One region of the Streptomyces sp. 3330 genome, then DNA from elsewhere that is predicted to be linked to it. Evidence: riboswitches for the same ligand, from Rfam matches in the RefSeq annotation. Region 1 holds a riboswitch; the other holds the start of a gene.

The links. A riboswitch is a leader RNA that binds a small molecule or an ion and turns the genes downstream of it on or off. The one in region 1 is predicted to bind glycine.
Region 2: linked by a shared signal. The riboswitch ahead of gcvP (aminomethyl-transferring glycine dehydrogenase) and the one ahead of gcvT (glycine cleavage system aminomethyltransferase GcvT) in region 1 are both predicted to bind glycine.

What each region holds. Positions count from the first base shown of each region.
Region 1 is NZ_JAVDVA010000012.1:42,472-46,676, reverse strand. It holds gene J2X68_RS20900 (enhanced serine sensitivity protein SseB) at 1-677, opposite strand, end outside; gene J2X68_RS20895 (AAA family ATPase) at 756-1,445, opposite strand; glycine riboswitch at 1,619-1,718, shown strand; gene gcvT (glycine cleavage system aminomethyltransferase GcvT) at 1,919-3,061, shown strand; gene gcvH (glycine cleavage system protein GcvH) at 3,179-3,556, shown strand; gene glyA (serine hydroxymethyltransferase) at 3,571-4,205, shown strand, end outside.
Region 2 is NZ_JAVDVA010000023.1:132,718-136,922, forward strand. It holds gene gcvP (aminomethyl-transferring glycine dehydrogenase) at 1-1,793, opposite strand, end outside; glycine riboswitch at 1,977-2,072, opposite strand; gene J2X68_RS31450 (PRC-barrel domain-containing protein) at 2,185-2,556, shown strand; gene J2X68_RS31455 (nucleotidyltransferase domain-containing protein) at 2,624-3,085, opposite strand; gene J2X68_RS31460 (DNA polymerase IV) at 3,186-4,205, opposite strand, start outside.

The DNA.
Region 1 (4,205 bases):
GCCTCCAGGGGAAGGGCCCTCAGGTCGCCTTCCGGCCGGGAGAGTTCCACGCCCACGAACATCACCGGGTCCGCCGTCTCGATGACGGCCAGGCAGCGGCGGGCCGTGCGGACCACGCCCGTGGCCTCGAACTCCGCCGAGGCCGCGGCCAGGAAGTCCACCGGGTCGTCCTGCCAGTCGGGCTCGTACAGCCGGACCCGGCCGCCCGCCGCGCCGCCGTCCAGCGGGGTGCGGCCGGCCCGGCAGAGCTCGGCCACGGCGGGCGGGGGCAGCGGGACGCCGACCACGCCGTCCGGATTCACCAGGATGCCCACCTGCGGGGGCAGCCCCCGGGCGAACTCGACGGCCGGCGCGATCGTGAACGACATGTGCGAGCCGACGACCTGCCGGAACTGCTCCTCGGAGCTGAAGACCGGCACGTACACCTGGCCCTCGATCTCCATCGTGGGCAAGTCGAGGGGGCCGCTGTGCGGGCCGCCGCCGCCGGGCAGCGGCACCCAGACGAAGCTGCGTCCGAGCACCTCGACGATCCGGCCGCCGGCCCCCGGCACGCCGAGGGAGACGGAGAGCACCTCCTCCAGCTCGTTGCCGGGCCATCCGCCGTGCGGATGGGGGTGCGCCTGCGCCGGAAAGTCCGCGGAGAAGTCCGTCGGAAAGTTCGCCGGGGGGAAATCCATCTGCCTACCGCCTGCTGAGAACCACTCACTTCGCTGTGCCGGAAAGGCTAGCGGGTACCGGGGGTCGCGCCGGAGCCCTCAGTCCCTGAACCCGATGCGCCGCAGCGTGTCGGCCGCCGCGCGGTCGAGCAGCACCGCCGAGCCGCAGCCCGCGGGCAGCCGGCCCTTCTCCACCGAGCGCGCGAGCCGGGCGGCCGCGTGGCGGTGACGCAGGAACGCGTACCGGGAGACGCCCCGGCCGCGCTCGCGCTGCCCTTCCAGCGCCGTGTCCGCGCCGACGTCCAGCAGCAGCAGGTGGAGGGTGCCGCCGCGGCGGCGGGCCTCGCGGGCCAGCCAGTCGCGGACCCAGGCCTGCGTGCCGCAGTCGTGCACGACGACGCCCTCGCCGCCGCGCAGCGCCCGGCGCAGTCCGGCGTAGTGGGCGAGCCGGACGAGGGGGCGGTAGAGGCCGTAGGGCAGGAAACGCGGGGTACGGGCGTCCCAGCGGTCCCGGGTGTCCTGGGAGTCGATGCGGACGCCCCGCACGGTCCGCCGCATGAGCGTGGACTTGCCGCTGCCGGGCAGGCCGGTGACCACGACCAGGTCCCGGGGGCCGAAGAGCAGGCCGTGCGGGCTGCGGCCGGCCCGCTCGCGCAGGTCGCGGACGACGGGCGCCGGCCGGGGGCCGCGCGCCTCCCGGGCCGGGGCGACGGGCTGCGCGGGCAGCGCGAGCCCCGAGCCGGTCGCGAATGCCGTGGACCTCGCCCTGGTCGTCCTGTTCACCGTGATCGTCCTCCCCTGGGGTCAGATGGTGTCCTCATCCCCACCGAGCGTAAAGAGAAGGTAATGCGCCGCGCCCGGCGATTTCGTGCGCGTACCGACACAAGCCGGTTACAGATGCGGCCTGCCGTGATCGGGGCGAGCCGTGCAATGATGGCCGCGCCAACTGCATACCGGCCGTTTGAATCCGCGCGGGAGAGTCCTCAGCAGCAGCTTCGCTGGGGCGCCGAAGGAGCAAGTCCCTCCCTTGAATCTCTCAGGCCCCGTTACCGCGCGGGCGAGGCACATCTGAAAAGCGGGCCGCTGTCTCCAGCGGTCCCACCCAAGGTGCAAGTCATGGTCGATCCCCTCGCGGATCGTCATGGCGAACCTCTCAGGTTCCGATGACAGATGGGGAGGAACGACCTCGCCTTCCCCCGTGCCTGCCCGCCCCGCTGCGCGCGCACCGGGGGGATCCCGTCGCCTTGGGAGACGAACGCCCGATGAGCAGTACCGACCCCGCATCCGACCAGAACGCCGGGCAGCGCCACACCGCCCTCGACGCGGTGCACCGCGCGCTCGGCGCGACGATGACCGACTTCGCCGGCTGGGACATGCCCCTGCGCTACGGCTCCGAACGCGACGAGCACCACGCCGTCCGCACCCGGGCCGGGCTCTTCGACCTGTCGCACATGGGTGAGATCACCGTCACCGGCCCGCAGGCCGCCGCCCTCCTCGACTTCGCCCTGGTGGGCAACATCGGGGCGGTCAAGGCCGGCCGCGCCCGCTACACGATGATCTGCCGCGCGGACGGCGGCATCCTGGACGACCTGATCGTCTACCGGCTCGCCGAGACCGAGTTCATGGTGGTGGCCAACGCCTCCAACGCGCAGGTCGTGCTGGACGCGCTGACCGAGCGCGCCGACGGCTTCGACGCCGAGGTCCGCGACGACCGCGACGCCTACGCGCTGATCGCCGTGCAGGGCCCCGAGTCCCCCGGCATCCTCGCGGCCGTCACCGACGCCGACCTGGACGGCCTGAAGTACTACGCGGGCCTGCCCGGCACCGTCGCCGGCGTCCCGGCCCTCATCGCGCGCACCGGCTACACCGGCGAGGACGGCTTCGAGCTGTTCGTGCGGCCGGAGCACGCCGTCGAGCTGTGGCAGGCGCTGACCAAGGCCGGCGAGGGCGCCGGGCTGGTGCCCTGCGGCCTGTCCTGCCGGGACACGCTCCGCCTGGAGGCGGGCATGCCGCTGTACGGGCACGAGCTGAGCACCTCCCTCACCCCGTTCGACGCGGGACTGGGCCGGGTGGTGAAGTTCGAGAAGGAAGGCGACTTCGTCGGGCGCACGGCGCTGGAGGCCGCCGCCGGGCGCGCCGCGTCGCAGCCCCCGCGCGTCCTCGTCGGCCTGGTCGCCGAGGGCCGCCGGGTCCCGCGCGCCGGGTTCGCCGTCGTCGCGGGCGGCGAGGTGATCGGCGAGGTCACCTCCGGCGCCCCCTCCCCCACCCTCGGCAAGCCGATCGCGATGGCGTACGTCGACGCCGCCCACGCCGCGCCGGGCACCACGGGCGTCGGCGTGGACATCCGGGGCAGCCACGAGCCGTACGAGGTCGTGGCGCTGCCGTTCTACAAGCGCCAGAAGTAGACACTGGGCGCGTCGACGCCCGCCCGCGCGTGACGCTGCGCACACTTCCGCCGCTCACGTGCGTTTCCGCAGTCCCCTATTCACCAGCACCCTCCCGCGTACAGGAGAATTCAAGCCATGAGCAACCCCCAGCAGCTGCGCTACAGCAAGGAGCACGAGTGGCTGTCGGTCGCCGAGGACGGCGTCTCGACGGTCGGCATCACGGAGCACGCGGCCAACGCGCTCGGTGACGTGGTCTTCGTACAGCTCCCGGAGGTCGGTGACACGGTGACCGCGGGCGAGACCTGCGGCGAGCTGGAGTCGACCAAGTCGGTCAGCGAGCTGTACGCGCCGGTCTCCGGCGAGATCGTCGAGGTCAACCAGGACGTCGTCGACGACCCGGCGCTGGTGAACTCCGCTCCCTTCGAGGGCGGATGGCTGTTCAAGGTACGCACGGCGGGCGAGCAGGACGACCTGCTCTCCGCCGACGAGTACACCGCCTTCACCGCCGGCTGAGGAGTCGTAGACGCATGTCCGTCCTGAACACGCCCCTGCACGAGCTCGACCCGGAGATCGCCGCCGCGGTCGACGCCGAGCTGAACCGTCAGCAGTCCACGCTCGAGATGATCGCCTCGGAGAACTTCGCTCCGCTCGCGGTGATGGAGGCGCAGGGCTCGGTCCTGACCAACAAGTACGCCGAGGGCTACCCGGGCCGCCGCTACTACGGCGGCTGCGAGCACGTCGACGTGGCCGAGCAGATCGCGATCGACCGGATCAAGGAGCTGTTCGGCGCCGAGTACGCCAACGTGCAGCCCCACTCGGGCGCCTCCGCCAACCAGGCCGCCCTGTTCGCCATGGCCCGGCCCGGCGACACGATCCTCGGCCTGGACCTGGCGCACGGCGGTCACCTGACCCACGGCATGCGGCTGAACTTCTCCGGCAAGCAGTTCGACGTGGTCGCCTACCACGTGGACGACGCCGGTCTGGTCGACATGGCCGAGGTCGAGCGCCTCGCCAAGGAGCACCGCCCGAAGGTGATCATCGCCGGCTGGTCGGCGTACCCGCGGCAGCTGGACTTCGCGGAGTTCCGCCGCATCGCGGACGAGGTCGAGGCCTTCCTGTGGGTGGACATGGCGCACTTCGCGGGCCTGGTCGCGGCCGGTCT
Region 2 (4,205 bases), on a different contig from region 1:
ACGGTCCGCTGCTCGTCCCCGTTGCCGCGGTGGTACCCGCGGACGGCGAGCAGCCCGGCCAGCTCACCCTGCGACCCGGCGTTCGGCTGGAGGGACACCTTGTCGTACCCGGTGACCTCGGCGAGCCGCTCCTCCAGCTCACGGATGAGCGTCAGGTAGCCCTCCGCCTGCTCGGCAGGCGCGAAGGGGTGCAGCTGACCGAACTCGGGCCAGGTGACCGGCTCCATCTCGGTGGTGGCGTTGAGCTTCATCGTGCAGGAGCCGAGCGGGATCATGCCCCGGTCCAGCGCGTAGTCGCGGTCGGCGAGCCTGCGCAGGTAGCGCAGCATCGCGGTCTCGGAACGGTGCTGGTGGAAGACGGGGTGCGTGAGGATCGCGTCGGACCGCAGCAGCCCGGCGGGCAGGGAGTCCGCGGTGGCCGCGTCGAGCGACTCGATGTCGCCCTCCACGCCGAAGGCGGCCCAGACGGCGAGGACCTGCGCCCGGGCGGTCGTCTCGTCGCAGGCGATCGACACCTGGTCGGCGTCGACGAGGTGCAGGTTGACGCCGAGCTCCCGGGCGGCGGCGACGACCGCGGAGGCCTTCGCCGGAACCCGCACGGTCAGGGTGTCGAAGTACGACCCGTGCACGACCTCGACCCCGCCGGCCTCGAGCCCGGCGGCGAGGATCGTGGCGTACCGGTGCGTGCGCCGGGCGATCGCCCGCAGCCCGTCGGGGCCGTGGTAGACGGCGTACATGCCCGCCATCACCGCGAGCAGCACCTGCGCGGTGCAGATGTTGCTGGTGGCCTTCTCGCGCCGGATGTGCTGCTCACGCGTCTGCAGCGCGAGCCGGTAGGCCTTGTGCCCGTCGGCGTCCACCGAGACGCCCACCAGCCGCCCGGGCAGGCTGCGCGCGAACTGCTCGCGGACGGCCATGTAACCGGCGTGCGGCCCGCCGAAGCCCATCGGCACACCGAACCGCTGCGTGGTGCCGACGGCGATGTCCGCCCCCAGCTCGCCGGGCGACTTCAGCAGCGTCAGCGCGAGCAGATCGGCGGCCACGGTGACGAGCGCGCCGAGCCCGTGCGCCTGGTCGACGAGCGCCTTGAGGTCACGCACGGCACCCGAGGCGCCGGGGTACTGGACGAGCACGCCGTTGATCTCCCGGGCGGCGATCTCCGCCGGGATGCCGTCGCTCAGGTCGGCGACGACGACCTCCACGCCCGCGGGCTCGGCGCGGGTCTCGATCACGGCGATGGTCTGCGGCAGGGCGTCCGCGTCGATGAGGAAGAGGCCCTTCTTGTTCTTCCCCATGCGCCGGGACAGCGCCATCGCCTCGGCGGCAGCGGTGCCCTCGTCGAGCAGCGACGCACCGGAGGTCGGCAGCCCGGTCAGGTCGGCGACCACGGTCTGGAAGTTCAGCAGCGCCTCGAGCCGGCCCTGGGAGATCTCCGGCTGGTACGGCGTGTAGGCCGTGTACCAGGCCGGGTTCTCCATGACGTTGCGCAGGATGACGGGCGGCGTGAACGTCCCGTAGTAGCCGAGGCCGATCATCGAGTCGAGGACCTGGTTGCGGTCGGCCAGCGAACGCAGCTCGGCCAGCACCTCGGCCTCGGTGCGGGCACCCGGCAGGTCCAGCGCGTCGGCGTTCTTGATCACATCCGGGACCGCCGCGGCGGTGAGCTCGTCGAGCGAGCCGTAGCCGACCTGTGCGAGCATCTTGGCCCGCGCTTCGAGGTCGGGCCCGATGTGGCGCTGTTCGAAGGGAATTCCCTGCTCGAGCTCTGCGAGCGGAATGCGATGGGCGGTCATTACGGAGGCCTCCTGGTCTGACACGACCTTCGAGGGTCACCACGGTGGGTACCCGGACGGCCTCCCCCTCTGTCATCTCAACCTGAGAGCTTCACCGGGTCGCCCGAGGGGACCCGGCTTTCACCGTCGGTGAGAGCGGGAACCGTCGACGCCGTCGGCACCCGCCCTGCTTTCCAGAGTGACCTCGTCCGTGCGGTACGTGAGCCTGAGAGATTCCGGGGAGGATTTGCTCCTTCGGCGCCTCCGGTGATGTCCGGAGGACTCTCCCGCGCGGTGTCAGCAGCCATTGTCAGACTACCAGCGGGGTCAATGAGACTCGCTCGAGTGGCCACTCGTCCCAATGTGCTCTTTTGTAGTGCTTACGGATGAGTTGCGACCAAGTGGAGGGCCCGTGCAGACCGACATCGATCCGCGCAACCTGATCGGCCGCAAGGCGTTCGACCGCAACGGCGCCAAGATCGGTACCGTCGACGAGGTCTATCTCGACGACGCCACCGGAGTCCCGGAGTGGGCGGCCATACGCACCGGCCTGTTCTCCCGCGACGCCTTCGTTCCCCTGGAGCCCAGCCGACTGGTCGAGGGCACCCTGCACATCCCCTTCGACCGGGCCCTGATCAAGGACGCTCCCGACTTCGGCGTGGGCCGCCACCTCTCCCCGGAACAGGAACTGCAGCTCTACCACCACTACGGCCTCGACGTGGGCGCCGCTCCCCCGCTTCCGGACCACGACTTCGGCCGACTGGCGGGAACGGACGACAGCTGAGCCTTCCGTCCCTCCCCCGCTCAGCCGCCTCCGTCGCACCGGCCGTCCCGGTCGTGTGTGAGTCACGTCAGCCGCAGGCCCGTATCAGCGCCCCGAGAATCCCGGCCGGGTCGTACAACGGCCGGGCGCCGTCCGTGACGGCTCTCCGGGTGTCGGCGTCGACCGGATCGGTCCGCGCCCAGCGGACGGAACCGACGCCCACCTCGACCTCCAGCCCTGCGGCGGTCGCATACCGCCATGCGGTGACGGACCCGCGTTCCCGGATCCCGATCGCCTCCCCCAGGGCCGGCTCACGTGCCCACCCGGCGTCCTGCGCGTACCGGGCGGGCGCCGTCGACAGCACCACGAGGTTCACGTCCGAGTCGGGCCCCGCGGTCCCCCGCGCGAAGGATCCGACGAGCAGCAGCCCCACCACGTCGCTCCGGTTCCCGGCCCACCGGGTGAGCCGGTCCACCACCCGGCGCATCTCGGCCTCGCGCTCCGGCGACACCCCGGCCGGATCCGCGAACCGGCCCTCGTGCAGCTTCATGCAGCTCCCCATCCGTCACCGGTGTCACCGCACGGGACACCGCCACCGCTTCGACCCACCCCACCCTGCGAACCGCTTCACTCTGTGTAACTGATCCGCCTCACGCGGAGTTCCCGGTCTCCGCCTCCGACGCCTTCGGCTGCGTTGACGGCGCCGCCACCGCGGCCCCGCCCTCGTCGTCAGGTCTTCGTCGCACCAGCGGCAGCGGTTCCGCCGGCTCCAGCCCCGGATCGTCGGTCCGGAAGGTGCGCACCCGTCCCGGCTCCGACTCGGGCGTCTCGAACCGCACGGTGACCCGGCCCAGCCCGCTGCCCTGCACCCATCCGTGGCCGAGCTCGGCATGCCGCACATCGTGTCCCGGGCGCCACTGACGCTCGACCGGCACCGGCACCTCGCCCACGGGCTCGTCCGCGAGTTCCTCCTCGGGCCCGTCGGCCAGGTCCTCGGCGGCCTGCGCGAACAGATCCTCCTGCGTGAAGTCGGCCAGTCCGCTGACGCCCACCCCGAGCAGCCGCACCCCGCCGGTCGTGTCCACCGGGTCCAGCAACCGGGCCGCCGCCTCCCGGACCACCGCCGGATCGTCGGTGGGCCCGCGCAGGGTCTCGGACCGGGTGAGCGTGGAGAAGTCGTACCGCCGCACCTTCAGCACGATGGTCCGCCCCGACAGACCGGCGCCCCGCAGCCTGCGCACACACCGGTCCGCGAGCCGCTGCACCTCCAGCTCCACCCGGACCCGGTCATGGATGTCCACGTCGTACGTGTCCTCGACCGACACCGACTTGGCCTCCCGCTCCGCCACCACGGGCCGGTCGTCGCGGGCCAGCGCCATGGCGTACAGCGCGTGCCCGTGCGCCTTGCCCAGCAGCCGCACCAGCTCGTCCTCACCCGCCTCGGCGATCTCGTCGATCGTGGTGATCCCGGCCCGGCGCAGATGGTCCCCCGTCGCCGGCCCGACCCCCGGCAGGGTCCGCACCGACAGCGGGCCGAGCAGGGCCCGCTCGGTCCCCGGCTCGATGAGCACCAGCCCGTCGGGCTTCGCCTGCTCCGAGGCGATCTTCGCCAGCATCTTGCAGGAGGCCAGGCCCACCGAACCCGTGAGCCCGGTGACGGCCCGTATGTC